DNA from 3 places in the Mesorhizobium sp. M0243 genome. Region 1 is predicted to be linked to each of the others. Evidence: riboswitches for the same ligand, from Rfam matches in the RefSeq annotation. Region 1 holds a riboswitch; each other region holds the start of a gene.
What was found. A riboswitch is a leader RNA that binds a small molecule or an ion and turns the genes downstream of it on or off. The one in region 1 is predicted to bind thiamine pyrophosphate.
Positions count from the first base shown of each region.

Region 2: linked by a shared signal. The riboswitch ahead of NKJ11_RS10160 (YkoF family thiamine/hydroxymethylpyrimidine-binding protein) and the one ahead of thiB (thiamine ABC transporter substrate binding subunit) in region 1 are both predicted to bind thiamine pyrophosphate.
Region 3: linked by a shared signal. The riboswitch ahead of thiC (phosphomethylpyrimidine synthase ThiC) and the one ahead of thiB (thiamine ABC transporter substrate binding subunit) in region 1 are both predicted to bind thiamine pyrophosphate.

Region 1 covers NZ_JAMYSF010000036.1:11,036-19,105, forward strand. The annotation lists gene NKJ11_RS30155 (ABC-F family ATP-binding cassette domain-containing protein) at 1-1,399, opposite strand, end outside; gene NKJ11_RS30160 (thiamine diphosphokinase) at 1,401-2,060, opposite strand; TPP riboswitch at 2,148-2,262, shown strand; gene thiB (thiamine ABC transporter substrate binding subunit) at 2,306-3,304, shown strand; gene thiP (thiamine/thiamine pyrophosphate ABC transporter permease) at 3,548-5,167, shown strand; gene thiQ (thiamine ABC transporter ATP-binding protein) at 5,160-5,951, shown strand; gene NKJ11_RS30180 (M48 family metalloprotease) at 6,208-7,677, shown strand; gene NKJ11_RS30185 (RNA polymerase factor sigma-32) at 7,702-8,070, opposite strand, start outside.
Region 2 covers NZ_JAMYSF010000006.1:122,018-130,087, reverse strand. The annotation lists gene NKJ11_RS10195 (hypothetical protein) at 341-655, shown strand; gene NKJ11_RS10190 (hypothetical protein) at 742-1,449, opposite strand; gene NKJ11_RS10185 (glycosyltransferase family 39 protein) at 1,749-3,293, shown strand; gene msrA (peptide-methionine (S)-S-oxide reductase MsrA) at 3,426-3,944, shown strand; gene NKJ11_RS10175 (hypothetical protein) at 3,970-4,203, shown strand; gene NKJ11_RS10170 (formyltransferase family protein) at 4,334-5,365, shown strand; gene NKJ11_RS10165 (RodZ family helix-turn-helix domain-containing protein) at 5,410-5,730, opposite strand; TPP riboswitch at 5,926-6,039, shown strand; gene NKJ11_RS10160 (YkoF family thiamine/hydroxymethylpyrimidine-binding protein) at 6,030-6,638, shown strand; gene NKJ11_RS10155 (ABC transporter permease) at 6,742-7,494, shown strand; gene NKJ11_RS10150 (ABC transporter ATP-binding protein) at 7,491-8,070, shown strand, end outside.
Region 3 covers NZ_JAMYSF010000014.1:37,669-45,738, reverse strand. The annotation lists gene NKJ11_RS19060 (hydroxymethylpyrimidine/phosphomethylpyrimidine kinase) at 1-120, opposite strand, end outside; gene NKJ11_RS19055 (thiamine phosphate synthase) at 111-716, opposite strand; gene NKJ11_RS19050 (thiazole synthase) at 713-1,486, opposite strand; gene thiS (sulfur carrier protein ThiS) at 1,490-1,687, opposite strand; gene thiO (glycine oxidase ThiO) at 1,656-2,657, opposite strand; gene thiC (phosphomethylpyrimidine synthase ThiC) at 2,654-4,489, opposite strand; TPP riboswitch at 4,593-4,709, opposite strand; gene NKJ11_RS19030 (ATP-grasp domain-containing protein) at 4,933-6,237, opposite strand; gene hemA (5-aminolevulinate synthase) at 6,808-8,019, opposite strand.

The sequences.
Region 1 (8,070 bases):
TGCGGTCGAGGAAATCGCGATCGTGGCTGACCAGGATGACGGTGCCGGCAAAGCCGGCGACCAGTTCCTGCAGCAGTTCCAGCGTCTCCATATCGAGATCGTTGGTCGGCTCGTCGAGCACCAGAAGGTTTGCCGGCCGCGCCAGCACCCGCGCCAGCAAGAGCCGTGCCCGTTCTCCGCCGGACAACTCGCGCACCGGCGTGCGTGCCTGCTCCGGCTTGAACAGGAAATCCTTCATGTAGGAGACGACGTGGCGCTGCTCGCCATTGATGACGAGGTTCTCGCCGCGCCCGTCGGTGAGATATTGCGCCAGCGTCTCCTGCGGGTCGACCGCCTCGCGCTTCTGGTCGAGCGTGGCGATCTCCAGATTGGTGCCGAGCCGCACCGAACCGGCGTCCGGCTTCATCTCGCCGGTCAGCATCTTCAAGAGCGTCGTCTTGCCGGCGCCGTTCGGCCCGACCAGGCCGACGCGATCGCCGCGCTGGATGCGGGTCGAAAACCCCTTGACCACGGTGAGATCGCCAAAGCTCTTCTCGATGTTCTTCGCCTCGATCACCAGCTTGCCGGACTCGGCGGCGTCGCTCGCCACCATGGTCGCCGACCCTTCGGCACCGCGATGGCCGCGAAAACGCTGGCGCATGGTCTGCAACTCGCCGAGCCGGCGCATGTTTCGCTTGCGCCGCGCCGTCACGCCGTAGCGCAGCCAATGCTCTTCGCGAACGATCTGGCGGCCGAGTTTATGCTGCTCGCGCTCTTCTTCCTCCAGGACCAGGTCGCGCCATTCCTCGAAATGGCCAAAGCCCTGGTCCAGCCTGCGGGTCTGGCCGCGATCGAGCCAGATGGTGGCGCGCGACACACGTTCGAGAAAGCGGCGGTCGTGCGAGATGACGATCAGTGCCGAGGAGGTGCGGATGAGTTCTTCTTCCAGCCATTCGATGACCGAGAGGTCGAGATGGTTGGTCGGCTCATCGAGCAGCAGGATGTCTGGCTCCGGCGCCATCACGCGGGCAAGGGCAGCACGCCTCGCCTCGCCGCCCGACAGATCATTCGGACGTTCCTCACCCGACAGTCCGAGATGCTCCATCAGATAGCTGGCTCGGTAGGGATCGTCGGCGGGGCCAAGCCCGGCCTCGACATAGGCGCGGACGGTGGCAAAGCCCTCCATGTCCGGCATCTGCGGCAAATAGCGGATAGTTGCCGAAGGCTGGCGGAACACCTCGCCGTCCTGCGGCTCGATCAGGCCAGCGGCGATCTTCAGCAGGGTCGACTTGCCCGACCCGTTGCGGCCGACCAGTGCAATCTTGTCGCCGGCCGAAGCCGTCAAGGCGGCGCCGTCGAGCAGCGGCGTGCCGCCGAAGGTCAGTTTTATCCCGTCGAGGTTGAGAAGAGGCGGGGCCATGTCAGCTTTCAGGTAAGGGATAGGGATGAGCGAGCAGCATCGCGCGGCCATGGCCGAGCGCGATTTCGAGGCGGCCCCCGGTCTTGTCGGACTTGACCTCGTTGGAGATGGTCAGCGACGAACCGAACGCCACCTTGACGTGGTTCAGCGGCCATTTGGCGCCGGTGACGGTCAGGCCGGCGAGCTCGGAAAAGCCGAGCACCGAAAACAGCGTGCCATCGGCATAGTCGAAGCCGGCCGTTCCGCGCAGCAGCGGGATGCCTTCCTGGGCGCCGCTGGTCAGGAGCACATCAGTCCCGGCCTCGGCCAGCCGCAGGGCAAGCGCCAGATGCAGGAAAGCGTGGTCGGCGCGCTTGCCGCCGAAAGCACCTGCGAGCACCAGGCGGGTCGCGCCGCGCTCGAGTGCGGCGGCAATGGCCAGTTCGCCATCGGTCTGGTCCTTTTCCGCCGGGAAGGTCCGGCGCGGCACGGAAGCGAGATCGTCAGGCAGCTCGGCTGGCACGGAATCGAAATCGCCCACCCACAGTTCGGGCACGAGACCCAGCAGCCGCGCATGCCCGATGCCGGCGTCGGCGGCGATGACGCGGGAGCCTTCGGCCTGGCGGTCGAGCCGTGGCGTGCGGATGAGATCGCCGCCAAGCAGGATGGTGAATGTGCTCATATCGTGTGGCCCTTACCAGCCCGGCACGGGAAACGGAAGGCGGCAAACTCCCACTTGCATGGGGGATCGGCCCGGCCTATGTGTCGAAACGCTCTAACGGGGTGCCGGACGCGATCTTCGCGGACCGGCTGAGAGGCAGTCTCGCCAACCCGCTGAACCTGATCCGGTTTGTACCGGCGGAGGGATTAGACGTTTCGGACAGTCCGACGCCTCAATTCCTTTCAATTCGAACGAAGGAGGCGCCGATGCGCACGTTTTTATACGCTCTTGTTTCAGCAACGGTCGTGGCCTTGTCCGGACCGGCCTTGGCCAAGGACAAGCTCACCGTCTACACCTATGATAGCTTCACCGCCGACTGGGGTCCGGGTCCCGTGGTGAAGAAGGAGTTCGAGGCCGAATGCGGCTGCGATGTCGAGTTCGTCTCGGTCGCCGACGGCGTCGCGCTGCTCAACCGCGTCAGATTGGAAGGCGCATCGACCAAGGCCGATATCGTGCTTGGCCTCGACACCAATCTCACCGCCGATGCCAAGGCGTCAGGCTTGTTCGCGCCGCATGGCGGCGTAACTGATGTCAACGTGCCGGGTGGCTGGAGCGACGATACTTTTGTCCCCTTTGACTACGGATATTTCGCCGTCGTCTACGACACCGAGAAGCTGAAGATCCCGCCGAAAAGCCTGAAAGAGCTGGTCGAGGGCAGTGCCGATGACAAGATCGTCATCCAGGATCCGCGCACCTCCACGCCGGGCCTCGGTCTGCTTCTGTGGGTCAAGTCAGTCTATGGCGACAAGGCGCCCGAGGCCTGGGCCAAGCTCAAGGCGAAAGTGCTGACCGTGACGCCGGGCTGGAGCGAGGCCTATGGGCTGTTCACCAAGGGCGAGGCGCCGATGGTGCTGTCCTACACGACGTCGCCGGCCTACCACATGGTCGCCGAGAAGACAGAGCGCTATCAGGCAGCGTCGTTCGAGGAGGGCGAGTATTTGCAGATAGAAGTCGCGGGTATCACCACGGCGGGGGCCAAGAACCCGCTGGCGGCCAAGTTCATCGCCTTCATGACCGGGCCGAAATTCCAGGATGCCATCCCCGAGACCAACTGGATGTTCCCGGCCGGCAAGACCGACAAGCCGCTCAATCCGGCCTTCGACAAACTGGTCAAGCCGACCAAGACCTTGCTGTTCAGCCCGCAAGAGGTCGCTGCCAACCGCAAGGCTTGGGTCGATGAATGGCTGGCGGTGATGAGCAAGTAGGCTTGCGAGTTCTTTTGATGTTCGCGCCACTCCACCCCCCTCTGGCCTGCCGGCAATCTCCCCCTCAAGGGGGGAGATTGGCAGCGTCGTTGCTGGTTATAGTCCGGCAACGTTGGAGACTAGCGGAAGCATGGGTGACGGCCGATCTCCTCCCTGGAGGGGGAGATGTCCGGCAGGACAGAGGGGGGCGCCAAGGAACGCAATCCTTTGTATTTGCCGCGATGGAAAGAATGGTGGTCCAGCGTGCAACGCGCGTCTGACCCCCGCATCACCGCTGGCACCCTCGCGCTCGCTGCAATCGCGCTGCTGATCGGCGGCGCGTTTGCTGGCCTGCTTTTCGAGGGCGCCCATGATTTCTCGGGCGCCTGGGCAACCTTCGATCCCTATCTGCTTCGCGTCATTCGCTTCACGCTCTGGCAAGCGGCGCTCTCGACGCTGCTTTCGGTCATCCCGGCGCTGTTCGTGGCGCGCGCTCTGTCGCGGCACCCACGTTTCTTCGCTCGCGCCTTCATCCTGCAGATCTTCGCCGTGCCGTTGGCGCTGCCGGCTATTGTCGCAGCACTCGGCATCCTGGCGCTTTATGGCCGTGCCGGCTATTTCGCCGGCGTGCTTGCCGTGATCGGCGGGGGAAGCTGGCCGGGCATCTATGGCCTGTCCGGCATCCTCGTCGCCCATGTCTTCTTCAACCTGCCGCTGGCGACGCGGCTGTTCCTCGAGGCGCTGCAGACCATACCGGCCGACCAATGGCGGTTGGCGAGCCAGCTCGGCATGGCGGCGCGGCCGGCGTTCCGGCTGATCGAATGGCCAACGCTGCGCGCCGCACTGCCCGGCGTCGCCGGGCTGGTGTTCATGCTCTGCATCACATCCTTCACCATCGTGCTGACGCTCGGCGGCGGGCCGGCCGCGACGACGCTTGAGGTCGGCATCTACCAGGCGCTGCGCTTCGATTTCGATCCCGCGCGGGCCGTTACACTGACGCTGTTGCAGATCGCCTTGACCTTTATCGTTGTGCTGGCCCTGACGCGCCTAGGCGCCAATGTGGTCGGCGACACCAATTTGCCGGTCGCGCAACGCCGCTATCTCTCGGTCAATCGGAGCGAGACCTGGTTGAACGCGCTAGTCATCATCCTGGCGCTGCTGTTCGTCGTTGGGCCGATGGCGGCAACCGTGGTGGCCGGGTTGGGTGCGGACCTCGGCCGTTTGGCCAGCGAGGCCACCGTCCGGCAGGCAACGCTGACCAGCGCAGCGCTCGCCTTCCTGTCGGCGCTGCTTTCGGTGATGCTGTCGCTGGTGCTGACCATGGCGCGGCGGGCACTGGCGCTGAACCGCCGTGCCGGCGCAAAGACACTGCTCGAACGCGCCACCGATACAGGCGCCGGTTTTGTCCTTGTCGTGCCGCCGATCGTCGTCGGCGCTGGCTGGTTCCTGTTGCTGCGCCATGTCGGCGATGCCTTCGCCATCGCCCCGGTCATGGTCGTCACCGTCAATGCGGTGATGGCGATGCCGTTCGCCCTACGCGCCGTGCGTCCCGCCTATGATGCGGCGAGCGAGCGTCACGAACGGCTCTGCGCACAGCTCGGCATTGCGGGCTGGAACCGGCTGATGCTGGTCGACTGGCCGTCGCTGCGGCGACCGCTCGCCACGGCCTTCGCTTTCGCCATGGCGCTGTCGCTCGGCGATCTCGGTGTCATTGCCCTGTTCGGCAGTGATTCCGTGCAGACATTGCCCTACCTTCTTCTGGCACGGATGGGCAGCTACCGCACCGAGGATGCCGCCGGCCTGGCACTGCTGCTCGGCTTCGTCTGTCTCGCGTTGATCGTGGCGGCGCACTGGCTGGGAAGGGAGAAGGTCCGCGATGCGTGAGAGGGCGGCCAACAGGCTCGAAAAGGGCGCGCCGGTGCGGCTAGACAATGTGTCGTTCAGTTATGGCAGCTATGGCGATGCGCCACTTGTCTTCGACGTCGAGTTCGCCACGGCGAAGATCACCGCCATCATGGGTCCGAGCGGTTCGGGCAAGTCGACGCTGCTCAATCTGGTCGCCGGCTTCGAGACCCCACAATCGGGCCGCGTGCTGATCGGCGGGGCCGATGTCAGCGCCGAGCCGGCCTCGGCGCGGCCGGTGTCGATGGTGTTCCAGGAGAACAATCTCTTCGCGCATCTTTCCGTCGAGCAGAATGTCGGGCTCGGCCGCTCGCCCTCCCTGGGACTGACCGAGGCGGACCGCGTCGCGGTCGCCGAGGCGCTTGCGCGCACCGGTCTCGCGGGCAAGGAGAAACGCCTGCCGCGCGAGCTCTCCGGGGGCGAACGCCAGCGCGTCGCACTGGCCCGCGTGCTGGTGCGCGACCGACCGGTGTTGCTGCTCGACGAGCCCTTCGCTTCGCTCGGACCCGCTTTGCGCGACGAGATGCTGGATCTGGTTGCTGCCGTTCATGCCGAACGCGCCATGACGGTGCTATTTGTCACCCACCAGCCCGAGGATGCACGCCGCATCGGCGAGCACATGGTGTTTGTCGACAATGGGTTGGTGGCCGCAACCGGCAAGGCTGATGATTTCTTTACCGGGGCTGGTCCGGAGGCGTTCCGGCGCTATATCGGCGCGGGTGCTGGATATTCCACATCACGCGATGTTGCCCGGAAGCGGACATAATTTACGGTCAAACCGGCTCCAGGCGATGTGGCGTTTGCTTGCCATGACCGGGGGAGTGTGGCTAGGTCGCCCTACCGGTCCGGCACAGGCCGTGATTTGCCTGCAGTATCCGCCGCCCGCCCTAAGGGACGGGCACGGATGCTGCAGCAGTTTGAGATGGCGCATGACACGTTCCGAAGATCGCCCCCGATTTTCGTGGTCATGCGCCGGGACCCGAAAGGAAGCCGTTCTGGCGATCGGCGCTAACACATTGGGAATGAAACCGCTGGCGCGTTTTCTCGCGCTGGCCGGTTTTGCCGTGGCGTTGGCAAGCTGCCAGATGTTCACGCCGCCGGAAGTTCAGGAATCCGGCTTCCAGCCTTCCGACAAGCCGATCACGGTGGACAATGTCGGCGCCAACAACAAGCTCGCCGAATTGGCCAAGGCGCAGCACCCGCGCATCCTGGCGACTTATGGCGGTGAATATTCCGACCCCAAGCTCGAACGCATGGTCGCCAAGGTGGTCGGTAGTTTGACGGTGGTGTCCGCCAACCCGACACAGACCTATCGCATCACCATTTTAAATTCGCCCAACGTCAACGCATTCGCGCTGCCGGGCGGCTATCTCTACATCACCCGCGGCCTCCTGGCGCTGGCCAATGATTCGGCCGAGCTTGCCGCCGTCATCGCGCATGAGATGGGCCACGTCACCGCCAATCACGGCCTGCAGCGCCAGCAACTGGAGGCCGAGGAAGGCCTGGCCACCAAGGTGGTTTCGGACGTGCTCGGCGACAGCCCGACAGCCAAGGCGGCGTTGATCCGTGGCAAGCTGAGGCTGGCGCAATTTTCGCGCAACCAGGAGCTGGAAGCCGACGCCATCGGCATCAAATCGATCGGCGAGGCCGGCTACGATCCTTTCGCCGCAGGCCGCTTCCTTCAATCGATGTCGGCCTATACCGATTTCCGCTCGATCAGCGGCGCCACCGATGCCAGCCTGGATTTCCTGGCCACGCACCCCAACACGCCGCAGCGCATCGATCTGGCGCAGCGCCATGCCCGCCAGTTCGGCGCGCCGGGCGTCGGCACGCGAGACCGCGATTCCTTCCTCGCCGGCATAGACGGCCTGCTCTATGGCGACACACCCGAGGAAGGCTATGTGCGCGGCGAAACCTTCCTGCACCCGGGCCTTGGCGTGTCGTTCACGGTGCCGGACGGCTTCATCATCGACAATTCGGCGGCAGCGGTGACGGCCACCGGCCCCGGCGACATAGCGATCCGTTTCGATGGCGTTTCCATCGACAAGAACCGGGCGCTGACGGACTATATCCGCAGCGGCTGGGTGGCTGGTCTCGTCGACAGCAGCGTCAAGCAGGAAACCATCAACGGCAATGAGGCGGCGACCGCGCATGCCGGCGCCGAAGGCTGGCAGTTCGACATTGCGGTGATCCGCGCCGGCGGCCAGGTCTACCGGCTGCTGACCGCGGCCCCTTCCGCCAGCACGTCGCTGGACACGATCGCCCGCTCGGTCAGCGGCTCGTTCCGGATTTTGAGCGCTGCCGAAAAGACGGCGCTGAAGCCGCTGCACATCCGCGTCGTCACCGTCCAGCCTGGGCAGACGATGGGTTCGCTTTCGGCGCAGATGGTCGGCGTCGACCGCAAGCTCGACCTGTTCCGCGTCCTCAATGCGCTGTCGCCCGGTGCCGCGGTTTCGGCCGGCGACAAGGTCAAGATCGTCACCGACAAGTAGGCGCCGCTGGACGCCTGCCGCCGTTCAGGCGGCAGTCGCGATGAACTCCGGATTCTGCTTCACCAATGCGACCTTGAGCTTTTCCATGGCGCGGGCCTCGATCTGGCGGACGCGTTCCTTGGAGATGCCGAGCGTTTCGCCGAGCGCTTCGAGTGTCGCGCCCTCGTCGTTCAGCCGCCGTTCCTCGATGATCCTCAGTTCCCGTGCATTGAGCGCGCGAAGCGCCTCCCTCAGCCAGAGCGAGCGGCGCGCGACATCGATCTTGTCGCCGACGATCTCGTCGGGCAGCGGATCGTCCGAAATCAGGAAATCCATGCGCTCGGTCGAACCCGCATCGTCGGCAATAGGCATGTTGAGCGAGGAATCGGGCGCCGAGAGCCGCGAATCCATCAT
Region 2 (8,070 bases), on a different contig from region 1:
TGTTGGCTACTGCCTCGGAATTACCGAGGCAGGCAACCTGGCGCGGCGCTGCTCTCATTTCCAGAAACGACCGCTGCCCGCTTCGGCTCACGCCGGGGCGGCTTTTTTGTATTTCCGATCGGCTATTGCTGAGCGGCATTCGATCTGACCGGTCTCGTCATCGCCCGTTGTCACAAGCAAGTTAATCATGTCGGTTATGCATAATGATTATTGTTAATTTTTGATTGATGCACTGAAACTAGATAAAGACTTGAGCGGATGAAGTGTTCATATATTGTTAAACAAGAGGTAGACCACAGAAGACGGAAGCCATCTCCATCATCAAACGGGAGTAGCTTTCATGAACAAGTTCACTGTTATTTTAGCCGCTGTTGCAGTTGCATCGTCCGTTGGAGCCGCCGAGGCAGGTTGTGGGTGCGGAGGTTCGGGCGGCTGGGGAGGCAATTCGGGCAGCCTGATCAATGTTTCGCCATCCATCGACCTTGGCAAGATCACCGCGCTGAACGACGTGCTCAGCGGCAACAACATCCTGAGCGGCAATGTCGTCTCAGGCATTCTGAACGGCAACAAGACCAACATCGTCGGTGGCGTTCTGAGCGGGCTCGGCGTCAACCTGCTGGGCGGCAACAGCTACAGGCTGGGCAAGCGCCACTAGTTCGGCGCTGCATTCCAATCATCGAAGACAACCCAAAATAGCCCGTTCCGGTTCGCCGGGCGGGCTATTTTCGCGTGTCGGGCCGATCAAGCGAGGATGTTGACCGCGCGTGCCGCGACCAGCGCGATGGTCAGCAGCGAGATCATGGCCTCGGCCATCATCAGCAGCTTGGCGCGCTGGGAGAGTGGCAAGGTATCGGTGGGCGAAAATGCGGTCGCATTGGTGAAGGCGAGGAAGAAATAATCGACGAAGCCGGGCAGCCAATCTCGAAGCTCACGGTCGTTCAACGTCATCTGCGCGAACAGGAAATCGGCCTGTGCGAGCTTGACGAGGCCGCAGGTCGGCGGACCGCCGCGGTCGGTGCTCCAGAACCACAAGGCAAACACGATGACGTTGGTAACCCAGATGTTGAGTGCGTCGATCAGCAGCGTCGTACCGCTGTTGCCGGCATGGCCCTCCAGCAAGGCACGCACCAGCAGGACCAGCGAACCGCAATTCATGATGCTGATGATGGCGGTCATGGTCAGGGCTGTTCTGCGGATCATGACCCGAAACTGGCCGATCGCATGCCACTCGTGGTCCTCGACCGCCTTTCGGGTGGCGGCCTGTGTCCAGGCGGTGGCCACCGACAAGGGCAGCAGCAGGGCCGCCTCCAGCGCGGGCGCCACCCAGCGCGGCCCGAATGAGAGATTGTTGATGACCAGAAGCTGCAGGCAGATGATGACGAGAACGGCCGCACGGGCCATCCAGAAATCGAGCGCACGGTAATGAATGACGGCATGGTGGTGGCGCATTTTTCAAATCCTGGATGCTTTTTTGGGGACGGGAGCCGGTCGGGCGTAGGCGACACCTGCCGCGATCACGCCCAAGGCGCCATGCCCGGCATGTTCAGGGTGCTGCGGGATGGCGTGTTCCATTGTTGTCTTGCTGGCATGTGATGACGGGAGAGGCGGCATGGTGGCGCGAAACTCTGCCTCAATCTTGGTTTTGCCATGGTCGGCCAAGTATACATTTTCGTAAGCTTCAAGTTCTGGGCTGTTCGTAAAACCGTCCGGTGTGATTTATCCACCGCATGACGCGAATCGACGAACCCATGAACGGTTGGCTGCCGGTCGGCAGTTCTGTTCCAGGCGACTGGCGGCAGTCGTCGATCTGGCCGGGTCTGATGCGCTATCCAGAAGCCGGCCTGGCGCTTTTATGCCTGACGCAGATCCTGTGCTGGACCGTGGTTCCGGCGCTTGTCGATGCCGCCCCGCCCGGCGATGTCGTCGAGAGCTTCATGTGGGGCCGCGAATGGGTGCTTTTGACCTACAAGCATCCGCAGCTCCCCGGCTGGATGCTCGAGATCAGCCATCTTCTGACCGGATCGTTCCGCTGGCCGCAATATCTGCTCGCCCAGCTTGTCGTCTCGGCGACCTTCGTCTTCGTCTACCTGCTGGCCCGCGACATGCTCGGGAGAACCCGCGCGCTGGCCGCCGTGCTTTTGATGCCGTCATTGTATTTCTTCGGCTGGCCGACACCGCAGTTCAATCATGATTACGCGCAGATGCCCTTCTGGGCCGCAATCTGCTGGCTGCTGTGGCGTGCGGGCCGTGGCGGTGGGCCGGGCTGGTGGCTGCCGCTCGGACTGGTGTCGGGCGTCGGGCTCTATGCCAAGTTTTCCACCGGGTTGCTGTTGCTCTTCGGGGCGATCTGGCTGTTGTCGGACACACGGGCACGCAACCGACTCGCCACGCCCTGGCCCTGGCTTGGGCTCGCGGTTTTCCTCGCCGTCGCCGCGCCGCTGGCCGTCCAGCTCTACCGCATCGATTTCCTGCCGCTGACCTATGTCGCCGGCCGCGATGAATGGGTGTTGGTCCACCGCGCCCGCCTTTACTATATCGGTGTCCAAATGGCGGGGCTCTGCGGCTTATTGCTGGTGCTGTCGATATCGGGGCTGTTGCGGCGTTCGCCCGCGCCGGTACAGCCCATCGAGCGCGGCGCGCTGGCCTATCTCGTGTGGATGGGGCTTGGTCCGGCGGTGCTTGTCATGGTGGCTTCGCTGTTCACCGGCGCCGGCGAGGCGTGGGGCGCGCCGATGTACAATCTGGTCGGCGTTGTGGCGCTCGCCTTGCTGGGTCATCGGCTCGGCGCCGTCGAACTGCGACGGCTGGCGATCTGCGCGTTCGCCTGCATCCTCGGCATGTCCGCTGCCTATGCGGGCATCCGCTGGACGAGTTGCAATTTGCGCGGGCGCATGGATGCCGTCTGCTGGCCAGCGCGGCAGATTTCGGACGAAGCCGAGGCGGTCTGGCACGCGGCGGTGCCCGGTCGGCTCGACATCGTCGGCGGCGATACCCGCATCGCGTTGCTGGCGGGCCTCAACGCCTATGACAAGCCGTCGATCTTCACCGACCTCGACATGCGGCTCGCCCCCTGGATCACCAGCCAGCGGCTGCGCGATCACGGCATGCTCCTGGTCTGGCCCGGGAGCGGCGTGCCACCTCGGCTGCTGGCGTGGCTGGGCAACATCCCCGTCAAGACCGTTCTTTTCGACTGGTCGCTCAGGGCACCACCGGTGGCGATCAGCTTTGCCGCCATTCCGCCTGGCATGAAGCTACCGGGTTTGATCGACAGGCTCGCCCAAACGAGCAACTGAAGTAGATCCACCGCGTCCGCTGGACGAAGCAGGTGACAATGCCCATTTATGGCGAGACCACTTGCTTTTACGCAATTCCGGACGGAAAACCGCTACACACTTTTCCTGGAATTGCTTTTGAGGAGACGTGACATGGCGACTTCGACCGAACGTGCAGTCCTTGCCGGCGGCTGTTTCTGGGGCATGCAGGATTTGATACGGCGCTATCCAGGCGTCATCTCCACCCGCGTCGGCTACAGCGGCGGCGACGTGCCCAACGCCACCTATCGCAACCATGGCAGCCACGCCGAAGCGATCGAGATCAATTTCGATCCGGCCATCATAAGCTATCGCACGCTGCTGGAACGCTTTTTCCAGATCCACGATCCGACGACGCGCAACCGCCAGGGCAACGATGTCGGGACGAGTTATCGCTCGGCGATCTATTACACCAGCGACGAACAGAAGCGCGTCGCCGAGGACACCATCGCCGATGTCGATGCCTCGGGCCTGTGGCCGGGCAAGGTCGTCACCGAAGTCGCACCCGTTGGTCCATTCTGGGAAGCCGAGCCCGAGCATCAGGACTATCTGGGGAAATATCCCGACGGATACACCTGCCACTTCGTCAGGCCAGGCTGGAAGCTGCCGGTTCGCGAGACGGCGGTTTCGTAGATTTGCAACTGCGATTTGCCCTGCATTGCTGCTCGACGGTGTCGTCGAGCAGATCATCGCATCCAAACCCCTTTCGGTCAGCGCGGCTTGTCGCGTCGGTGAAGCCATCGAGCTTTCACCAATGTGCGAAAGCGCCCTTCGAACACCTTCGTCAACGGCGAATGCGGATGCGGTAGGCAAACACGGTCAGGCGGTTGACAGCCTGCCGTATCGCGGTCCAACTGCGCAGGAAGAGTTGATTTCGGGAGACGGGCCGTGAAAAAAGTTTACGAAAAGCCAGTGTTTGTAAAACGCGAGCGTCTTTCGGTTGTCACTGCCTTGGCATCGCCTTCCACTCAGCCGACCTGACAAGCTCGCCCTGACCTGTCGGCCCGTTTGAGCCGCCGAAGATGAGGCCGATCGAATCGACCGATCACTCGGAGCCGATCACAGCCGTTTTTGTCCTCGATATCTCTAACTATACGGGGCCTCTGCTCGCCGGCTGGCTAGAGGCTGGAAATGCAATTGGCGCGATCATCGTGCCCGGGTTCCGGCGTCGTCCCACCGGTTTCAGCATTGGCAATTTCCGGCGAAGGCTTCAACGCAAGCTGCTGCTCAGGCGGTTTATCGGTAACACGCCTGTCAAGTTGATCGAATTTGGCCGCCCTTACGATTGGAATGCGCTTGGTCGGCAATTGTCTGACGTCCGCGCCGATGTGCTGGTCTGCTACACTTTGCCTGTCTTGATCCCTCAAGAGGTTCTTGGCCATTTTTCCAAAGGCGGGGTCAACCTCCACCCGGCGCTGCTCCCCGACTATCGAGGGCCCCACCCGATCCAGCGCTTGGCCGTGGACGGCCGGCATGCGGCTCATGGCGGCGTCACGCTCCACAAGATGTCCGCCGGTTTTGACGAGGGTGACATTCTCGGGCAGGTGCCGTTTTCCGAAGCTGACTGGACATCGAGAGAAGCCCTGGTCGACAGCACGGCAACCGCTATGCGGATTCTGGTGAGCGAGGCGGTGCCGACCTACTGCCGGGGGCTGTTGTCAGGAATGCCGCAGCCGAAAGGCGATTTCGTCTGGGCGCGGCTTCAGCCCAGCCACCTGATAATCTCGCCGGCCATGTCGGTCGAGCATGTTGTACGGCTATGGCATGTGCTTGGCCTTCTGCCAGGCATCTATCTTGAAATCGGAACGCGCAAAGTCAGGCTGGGATTCCAGATCAGAAGGCTGGGGCCCTGCACAGGAAAGGCTCCGGTCAGGCGGTGGGGAACAGTGGAATTCGATCTCGCCAACGGTCGGGTCCTGTATTTTACCTACGGTAGAGTGCTCAAACGGCTGCTCAATTCGAAACACCTATTTTCGCGCCCGCCCGCCGGGAGGCCCGCTCCAGAAATCCGGCTGTTCGGCAAAGCGAGTGCTGCGGACCAGAAAAACGGATGAAGTCGCTGGGCGATGCCCAGCGGCTTCATCCGTTTGCGACGTGGTTACTTGCCACAATGATTATCGTTTACCGTTGGCGCCGTCGCGTTACCATCGGCGTCCGGCTGCGCGCCTTGCGGGTTGGTCGGGCAATTCTGATCCGCGTTCGAATTCATGTCCCCTACCGTGCCAGTCGTGCTGTTGGTCGTGCCCGGGTCGACAGTGTCCGGCTCGATCGTATTCGGGGAAGCCGGCGTGTTCGGCTCAACCGTCACCGACTTGCCGCTGCCGCTTCCATTTGCGTTGTTGCTGCCGGCGCTTTGCGCCATGGCTGACGTGGCCAGACCAATGGTGAGAACCGAAGCTGCGAGGATTTTCATGAACATGGTTTGTCTCCATTTCTGTGAAGTCGTCGCTTATTTTCTACGAAAGTGATCGCGTTGCGACTGTGGGGACAACCGGTCGCGGCGGCGAAGGTTCCCGACAAAATTCCGCTCAGGTACACCGTGACTGGCGCAATGCTTTTGGCGCAGTGCTCTGAAAAAACGGCTTTCCCTTGAACTCGAATGATGCTTTAAGGCGCACATCCACAGGGGTGCTCCGTACGGTCGGGGCTGAGACGGGGGCGGCAAGCCCACAGACCCTAGAAGCTGATCTGGGTAATACCAGCGGAGCGAGGCGGGCGATGTTTTCAGGCGCACAGATTTCCCTATACCCCATGACCGACGAATTCGTCGGTGTCATTCTTGGCGCGCTCGGTGCGCTCGATCCCTGGCGCGACAAGCTCAGGATCGAGACCGACGACATCTCGACCTTGCTGGTCGGGCCGCCCGAAGTGCTGTTTCCCGCCATGCGCGACCTCTTCGTGGCGGCGGCACGTAGCGGCAAACATTGCGTGTTGTCGGCCACCATCTCGCGCGGGTGCCCTGGCGAGCCGGATGATCCGATCTGCCGCTCCGATGCACTTGGCGGGCCTGTCGGGCCACTCGGCCCGCGCAAGGATGCGGCCATCGCGGCGGTGCGCAATGCTGCTGCCACCGGCCAGCCGGCGGCGGCGCAGTTCTCGCTCTATGTGATGGGCACCGACGACCACATGGACGAGATCTACGGCTGCATCGATTTTCTCAAGCAGTCCGGCGTCTATGAGCGTTCCAAGCATTTCTGCACGAAACTGCGCGGTGATGCCGGTGCGATCTTTTCGGCGCTGGACGAGGCCTTCTGCCGCTTCGGACCAGGCGCCGGCCACGTAACCCTCGACGTCACGGTCTCGGCCAACAGCCCGTCGGCTGTCTGAGCCAGCCGCGCTTTCGCGCTGCCGTCAAAGGTTGTCTCCCGTGGCCACATCATCAGTCGCTTCGCGCCCGATCGCGGGTCTTCTTGTCAAGGCAATGCCGGCCATGATCTCGGTCGGTTTGCTCCTAGTGGCGTGGGAGCTTTATGCCACCTATTCCGGCATCAGGCCGACGATACTGCCGGCGCCGTCGCGCGTTTTCGAGCAAGCGCTGCTCAATCGCCAGGCGCTGGCCGACAACGCCATTCCGACCATCGGCGCCACGCTGCTCGGCTTTGCCTGTTCGCTCAGCGCCGCCTTCGTGCTGTCGATGCTGGTCGACTTCTTCCAGCCGCTGCGGCGTGCGCTGTTTCCCGTCTTAATCGTCAGCCAGACCTTGCCGCTGGTGGCGATCGCGCCGCTGGTGGTGCTGTGGTTCGGCTTCGGGCTGGCGCCCAAGATCATGCTGGTGGCGCTGGTTACCTTCTTTCCGATGCTGGTTGCATTGGTCGAGGGTTATGAGTCGACCGAGGCCGAGATCGGGCAAATGCTCCGCGCCATGGGGGCAGGGCGCTGGCGCATCTTCGTGCTGGCGCGGCTGCCTTCGGCGCTGCCCTATTTCTTTGCTGGGTTGAGGATCTCCATCACCTATGCCGTGGTCGGCGCGATCTTCGCCGAATATGCCGGTGCCGCGAAGGGGCTGGGCATCTATATGCTCAACGCCAAGAACAATTTCCGCCCTGACCTGGTTCTTGCCGCCGTCGGAGTGAGCGCTGCCCTGACCCTTGTCCTGTTCGGGTTGACTGTACTGCTGCAGCGCCTTGCGATGCCCTGGGAGCGGGCCGGCAAGGAAACCGCCGGGAAGGGAGCCTGGCGATGAGCCGGCTGGAACTGCGGTATGTGCGCAAGGCGTTCGGTGGGCTCGACGTGCTGGCCGATATTTCGCTTAGCGTCGGCGCTGGTGAATTCGTCTCGATCCTTGGACCCTCGGGCGCCGGCAAATCGACGCTCTTTCAGCTTCTGACCGGCGCCGAGCATGGCGAGGGCGAGATGTTGTTCGACGGCGCGCCGCTCGACGACCACGGCAGGCATTTCGCCTTCATGCCGCAGCGTGACGCGCTGATGCCGTGGCGGCGCATCCTCGACAACGCGACGCTCGGGCTCGAAGTCCAAGGCATGAGGAGACAGGCGGCGCGGGTGCGCGTTGCGCCGTTGTTTGCCGAATTCGGGCTTGCCGGCTTCGAGCGGCATTTTCCAGCGCAACTGTCCGGCGGTATGCGCCAGCGCGCGGCCTTGCTGCGCACGGTGGTGCAGCAACGCGACATGCTTTTGCTCGACGAGCCGTTCGGCGCGCTCGACGCGCTGACCCGCACGGCCATGCAGCGCTGGCTGGAACAGATGTGGCGGCATCATCGCTGGACGGCGCTCCTGATCACCCATGACGTGCGCGAAGCCG
Region 3 (8,070 bases), on a different contig from region 1:
AGCAAGGCAGGTGCGCACGCCAATGGAAGAGATCGTCTCGATATCGCGTGCTATTCCGGCTCCGCCGCTGGAGTCCGAACCGCCGACCACGAGCACATGCGGTTCTCGCCCTAGCGCCATCGCTCTGTCTTTTCGATCCATTGCCGCGTGCGCGCTTCGGGATCGGCATTCAACGTGATGTCGGTCACCACCGCCGCGCTGTCCGCACCAGCCTCGAAGACACCGTCGAGCCGATCGGGGTTGAGGCCGCCGATGGCGACCAATGGGATCGGCGCCACCCGATGCTTCCACGCGCTGATCCGCGCGAGCCCTTGCGGCGCCCATTTCATCTGCTTCAGGACCGTGGGATAGATGGGGCCGAGCGCGATATAGTCGGGCTCGGCAGCGATGGCCGTTTCCAGTTCTAGATGATCGTGCGTGGAAAGCCCGAGCTTCAATCCGGCGTACTTGATCGCCAGCAGGTCGGCCGCAGCCAAATCCTCTTGGCCGAGATGGACGAAGTCGCAGCCTTCCTCGATTGCCCTGCGCCAATAGTCGTTGACGATCAGTTGGCAACCATGGACCGCGCAGACGCCGTTCGCGCGGCGGATTTCCGTCCGCAGCGTGGCCTCGTCCCTATCCTTGATGCGCAGCTGCACCAGCTTGACGCCGAGCGGCACCAGCCTTTCGATCCAGGCAGCGCTGTCGACGATCAGGTAGAAGGGATCGAGCTTCATGAAAATACTGCCCTGCCGATGGTCGGTGTCGATGGCATGGCGACGTCGCGCGGTTCGAGCATTCCCGAGCTGAAAGCTTCACCACCGGCCTCGACCGCCTTGCCGAACGCGCCCGCCATGCCGACCGGATCGGCCGCCTTGGCAACCGCGGTGTTCAGGAGAACGGCATCAAAGCCGAGTTCCATGACAGTCGCCGCGTGTGACGGCCGCCCGAGCCCTGCATCCACAATCAGAGGTACCTCAGGGAAATGTGCGCGCATCGAGCGCAGCGCCGGAATGTTGACCGGCCCGAGGGCGGAACCGATCGGTGCACACCAGGGCATCAAGACCTTGCAGCCCGCCTCCAGCAGCCGCTCGGCGACGACAAGGTCATCTGTGGTATAGGGGAATACAGCAAAACCGTCCTCGCACAGGATGCGGGCGGCTTCGACCAGACCGAAAACATCCGGCTGCAGCGTGTCATGGTTGCCGATCACTTCGAGCTTGACCCAGTTCGTACCGAAGACTTCGCGCGCCATCTTCGCGGTCGTGACAGCTTCCTTGACGGAGTGGCAGCCAGCAGTGTTGGGCAGGATTCTGACGCCGAGCGATCGGATCAACGACCAGAATTTTTCGCCGGCCCTGCCGCCCGCCATCTCACGGCGCAACGAGACGGTCACCACCGACGTGCCCGACGCCTTGACAGCCTCGGCAAGGATGGCCGGCGAAGGATATTGCGCGGTGCCGAGAAGCAGGCGCGACGGAAGCTCGGTTCCATAAAGCTCTAACATGATCTAGCCTCCCTGCATGGGCGAGAGGATTTCGACCCGGTCGCCATCGCTTAGCTGGAATTCCGCCCGGTTGGCTTTGTGCACGAGGTCGCTGTTGACGGCCGTTGCCAACCAATCGCCCTCATAGTCGAGCGCGGCAAGCAGCTCCGCCAGCGTGGCGGTGGTAACCTCATGCGATTCGCCGTTGACCATTAGTTTCATGAGCAAGCTCCTTGGTTGCGTCTTGATTGAAAACCAGGTCGGCAGCGTGGCGCGCCATGGCGGGAGCCAGGAGAAAACCGTGACGATAGAGCCCGTTGATCGCGATGATTTCCCCCTTCGTTTCGACGCGCGGCAAATTGTCGGGAAAGGCTGGGCGGACGCCGACACCGGTTTCAACGATCTCGGCCTCGCCAAAGGCCGGGTGGAGGGCATAGGCGGTACCCAGAAGCTCCATCATGGAGCGCGCCGTGATTGGTCCGGCGGACTGGCTTTCAATCATCGTCGCACCAACCATGAAACGGTGATCGGTGCGCGGCACGGCATAAAGCGGAAAGCGCGGATGCAGCAAACGGACCGGCCGCGACAGCGAGACATCAGGCGTGCGAAGAATCAGCATTTCGCCGCGAACACCGCGCAGCCTGTCATCGGCCGCTGCCATTCCCATACAGTCTATCTGACGGGCGAAACCCGAAACAGACCGGGCGTCGCAGCCGAAGTGGAATTTGACACCCATGGTCGCAAGCTTGTCATGAAGTGCCGCCATCGCCGGGCGTGGGTCGAGGTGAGCCTCGTCGGGGAAGAGCAATCCGCGGCGGAAGCGGCCGGCTAAGTCGGGCTCCAGCAAGGCAATTTCATCTTCCTCGACGCGCCGATAGCCCGTCGTGCGGCTGGCGAACCGGTCGAGCTCGCGCGCATCGCGCGGCGCGGCCAAGACCAGCGTTCCCCGTCGTGCTACCAAGCCGGGCGTTGCGGCGTCCCACCAGTCGGCGGCGTCGCGTCCGAGATCCAGCACCGGCTGCTCGGCGCTTTCACGCTCGCACCACGGTGCCAACATGCCACCGGCGAACCACGACGCATTGCCGCTAAGGGCAGTCCTTGTCTCGGCAACGGTAACCACCGCGCCGCGTGCGGCGAACTCGAAGGCGACGGTGAGGCCGGCAACGCCGGCCCCTTTGACCAAGACCTTCATGATGGCTCACGTGGCTGAGCTATGAGCGGCGCGCCGGTCTCGTCCGCCGGCAGGTAGAGATCGCCGCCCTCGCGGTATTTCGCCGCCATCGCCGCCATGCCCTCCTTCTGGGCTTCGGCACGGATATCGTGGGAAATTCGCATCGAGCAGAATTTCGGTCCGCACATCGAGCAGAAATGCGCCACTTTGTGCGCCTCCTTGGGCAAGGTCTGGTCGTGGAAAGACCGCGCCGTTTCGGGATCGAGCGACAGGTTGAACTGGTCCTCCCAGCGGAACTCGAAGCGCGCGCGCGAAAGGGCATCATCCCTGGTTTTCGCCGCCGGATGGCCCTTCGCCAGATCGGCTGCATGGGCGGCGATCTTGTAGGTGATCACGCCAATCTTGACGTCGTTGCGGTCGGGAAGGCCGAGATGCTCTTTCGGCGTGACGTAGCAAAGCATTGCGGTGCCGAACCAGCCTATCATGGCGGCACCGATGCCGGAGGTGATGTGGTCATAGCCCGGCGCGATGTCGGTCGTCAGCGGGCCAAGCGTGTAGAACGGCGCCTCACCGCAGACGGCGAGCTGCTTTTCCATGTTCTGCTTGATCTTGTGCATCGGCACGTGGCCGGGGCCTTCGATCATTACCTGGCAATCCTTCGCCCAGGCGATCTGCGTCAGCTCGCCGAGCGTTTCCAACTCGGCAAATTGCGCCGCGTCGTTGGCATCGGCGATCGAGCCGGGACGAAGGCCGTCGCCGAGCGAGAAGGATACGTCATAGGCTCTGGCGATGTCGCAGATCTCCGCGAAGTGCTCGTAGAGGAAGCTTTCCCGGTGATGGTGCAGGCACCATTTTGCCATGATTGAGCCGCCGCGCGAGACGATACCCGTGACCCGGTCAACGGTCAGCGGGATGTAATGCAGCCGCACGCCGGCGTGGATGGTGAAATAGTCGACGCCTTGCTCGGCCTGTTCGATCAGCGTGTCGCGGTACACCTCCCAGGTCAGATCCTCGGCAATGCCGCCAACCTTCTCGAGCGCCTGGTAGAGCGGCACCGTGCCGAACGGTACCGGCGCGTTGCGCACGATCCAGTCGCGGATGTTGTGGATGTTGCGGCCGGTCGACAGGTCCATCACCGTATCGGCGCCCCAGCGGATCGCCCACACCATCTTTTCGACCTCTTCAGCCATCGACGATGTGACGGCGGAGTTACCGATATTGGCGTTGATCTTCACCAGGAAATTACGGCCGATGATCATCGGCTCGCTTTCGGGATGGTTGATGTTGGCGGGAATGATCGCCCGTCCGCGCGCCACCTCGTCGCGGACGAATTCGGGCGTGACGAAATCGGGCAGCATCGCGCCGAAAGCCTCGCCGTCGCGCTCAAGCTTGCCGTGCAGGATCTCGCGACCAAGGTTCTCGCGGATGGCGACGAACTCCATTTCGGGTGTGATGATGCCGGCGCGTGCATAGGCAAGCTGCGTCACCGCCTTGCCTGCTTTGGCTCTGAGCGGTCGGTGGCGGATGGGAAATTCTGGCGTCAGGCGTTCGCCCGTCGCGAATCCGTTGTCCTCCGGCCGGACGTGGCGGCCGTCACAGTCCTCGACATCGCCGCGCGCCAAGATCCATTCGTGGCGAAGCCGGGCCAGGCCTTTTTGGATGCTGGTTTCGACAGCCGGATCGGTATAGGAGCCCGACGGGTCGTAGACGGTGACGGGCGGTTCGCCGGCTGTCGGATGGACGGAGATTTCGCGCATCGGCACCCGGATCTGCGGGTGGATGGCACCGGGCTTGTGGATCTTACGCGAAGCAGGCAGCGGTCCCGTTGAGACGGCTGGGGTGAGGGCATTCATCTTGAGGCTCCTTTGCTCATGCATTGGAGACCCAGTTCTGTGCCGGAAGGATGAAAAGACGCTTCTGTCGACCTGCCGAAACAGGACCTCGGGCGTGAACTCCCGCAAAGCGCTTGCACCGTCCCTACGCCAGTATGAACTGGATCAGGTTCAACGGGTCACTGCGCCGCGAAAGCCAGCAGTATCTCAGCCCCTTGCCGGGACTCCCCTGGTGAATGCCTCAAGTTGAACGGGCCGGCGTTGTCTTGTCAAGCGCATGTTCGTCCTGCGGCGGCGGTGGGCGGCAATCAAATTGGGCCCAAATTGGGCCGACGGCCTCGCCACGGGTCGCGGAGAAGTTCCGCGGCAGATAGGGCAGGTGTGGCCAAAGCTGCATTTGCCTCGTCAAACTTGATGTGACATTGACGTAGACGGAACTGCTGCGTTTCAAGAATCTTAAGCCGTCAATGCCTGATCGGAACAGAACTGGTGGGCCGCCCGAACGCCCCACAAACATCGTGCTCTCGATCACCTCTTATTGTCGCCGGAAAAGGGGTGATCGACCAATCGATCAAGTCGACCGCTCGCTGAAGGGCGCCCTCGGTTTCAGCACGGCTGGGCGAAGTGGCAATGACATGTCCAATCCAGTCTCGGAAATCCCCCTTCCTGACGATCGGTGTCTTGGGTTCAACATTCAATTTGACCTCGGCCACACCTGATAAAGCAGCTGCCTGAGTGTCGCCACCAATCCAGTCCAGGGTGCCATCTTGATCAGGAAGCAGGAATCGCGCGGCCGCAGTATGCGAATGCTTTTTGCGCAGATCCCATTCCTCGCCAATGACAAGCTTGATGTGCTCGGCGACGAGGTCGACACCGTAAGCTAGCTGGACCAGTTGAGGGTCGGGCGCGCCACTAAGACGCGGATTGACTTCAATGACAACTGGACCGCGTTTCGTGCACCGGAGTTCAACGTTAGTTGGCCCCCAGCCAAGGCCGAGAGCCCGCAAACAGCTCAGCGAAACATCGGCGATGCGCTCACGCTCCTGATCGGTTAGCAGGGCCGGATACGTCACCTCACGTATGACGAAATGGGGGAGGGGACCAAAGTCATTGGCGCAAATCGCAACGACCTCATTCCCCATAACATTAATGCTATAGAACGGGCCCTGTGCGAATTCTTCGACGAGTATTTTCGGTGTAGACCGCCATATGTGCTTTCCGCCCAATAGATAAGTCGTATGTTCGGCTACGTCTTCGAGGCTGCGGCACAATCGGACACCGATGCTGCCGCTGCCTACTGCCGGCTTAAGAATCACGGGCAGGCCGATCTCTGCAGCCGAGCTTTCTACCTCCGCCGCATTCGTCGCCAACCGATAGGCCGGTATTGGAACGCCGGCCTGCGCGAGGAGTTGGCGTTGCTTGAATTTGTCGCAGCTTCGTTCAATCGATTCAGGGTTCGGTCCCGGTAGATCGAAATGCCGGCAAAGCTTGCCAACTGTCGCATAGATCGATTCATGGTCCCCGGCAAAGCCAGTAATGCCAGCAATGTCGTGGGTAGCACGCAGCCGCGAACATTCGCGGACCAACGCTTCGAGATTGCCAGTGTCGACACGGATTGCCTCAACGTTTTCCGCCGAAAGATAGTCGTACCGAGGTGGATCAGCCGTCAGAGTAATTGGATGAAGACCAAGACACTGAGCCGCTTGGACGTATAGCTGACCAGTACCCCTATGGCCTTCGACCAATATGAGCGCTCTTCTTCTTACCATTGCTGTTAATCCCGATGCTGCGTGCTGGCGGCGGTCCGAGGGTACCGGCGTCACTTTTATGGCCGTGCCGGACCTCAGACTCGCGGTGCCGTACCATTGTCAACGACTGACGCTTGTAAAAATCTTGTAAATTGATTTGAAGGATCTGTTGCAGCGTTGTTGATTAGGGCGGCGTCGGAGGCTTGCTCCGTTCAAACCAGGTTAGCTGGGGTTTGTGTGTGATCCCGTGGGCCTGGGCGTGACCTACCCCTCGGGTAGGGCACGCCAAGCCACATCAAACTCGCAGCACAAGAACATGCGCTCTGGTCATACTGGCTCATGGTGAGCCCTGAATCTGGAACCGGCCCGATGTGTAAGCAGCGAGTCGTCAAACGGCCCCATTCAATCATGGAGTCACATCATTTAAGATCGCGAAAGCTGTCATTGCGGGTTACGGAACTGCTTTCCGATGACATTCGAAGATGCGATCGGGCGTCAGAACCGGATCGCGGACCGCCGCTTCCACCTCGGCGAGCCCGGCTGATATAATCAGGTCTGAGGCTGTGCGCCCTGTCGTTCCCAGCATTTACATTAGGCAGCCTTGCCAAGATTGTCCCGCAGCAGAACCTGCCTGAGCGCATCGACGAACGTCCGAATATCTGTCGTACTATGGGCAGGCGTAACCGTCACCCTGAACCGCTCGGTTCCCACCGGAACACTCGGCGCCAGAATTGGCTGAACGTACATTCCATGCTGATCCAGAAGCTGGCGGGACGCTTCCTTGCAACGGAATGGATCACCAATAAGCACAGGAATGATGTGGCTTCGGGTCGGCATGACGGGGATGCCCGCCTCTTTCAGCAATCCGATTAAAAGTTTCGTTTTCCGGTGCAGATCAATTCGTTCTGAATCTGAATCGCGAAGATGGCGCAGCGCTGCCAGCGCACCAGCCGCCAGCGCTGGCGCAAGCGCCGTGGTGAAAATGAAACCGATCGAGAAGCTTCGTATGCTGTCAACAATGGAGGCAGGTCCGGTCACATAACCCCCCATCGAGCCGAACGCCTTACCTAGCGTCCCTTCGATGATGGTTGGACGATCCATGATGCCAAGTTCCGCGGCAATGCCGGCGCCTTTCGGACCGTACATTCCCGATGCATGAACTTCATCCAGAAACGTCATTGCGCCAAATTCGTCCGCCATGTCACAGATATCTTTGATCGGTGAAATGTCACCGTCCATTGAATATACCGATTCAAAAACAATGATCTTGGGTCTTGCAGGATTTACGCTGCGCAGAAGCTCCCGCAAATGCGCAACGTCGTTATGCCGGAAGACGCGCTTTTCGGCCCGGCTGTTGCGGCATCCACTAATAATTGAAGCGTGGTTGTGCTCGTCAGAAAAAATAATTGTGTCCGGCATCAAAGATGCCAATGTACTCAATGATGAATCGTTTGAGCTGAAGCCGGAAACAAAAATCAATCCTGCTTCCTTATTGTGGAAACCTGCAAGCTCCCGCTCGAGCAACACGTGATAATGGTTGGTGCCACCAATGTTGCGGGATCCTCCCGATCCTGCGCCGTTGGCATCGATGGCGCGCTTCATTGCCGATAGCACTTTGGGGTGCTGCCCCATACCGAGATAATCATTAGTGCACCAAATGGTTATCTCTTTTCGCCCGTCGGGCCTATTGAGCCAGGCCTTTGGGAAGTTGCCAGACTGACGCTCCAGATCGGCAAATTCACGATACCCGCCACGGCCTTTGAGTTGCTCGATTCTTCCGGCGAAATACTGCACATAATCCAAATCAATCTCCTGTTGGGAAGCCGTTTTTCGGCGCGCTCAGTGCTGCTTCAC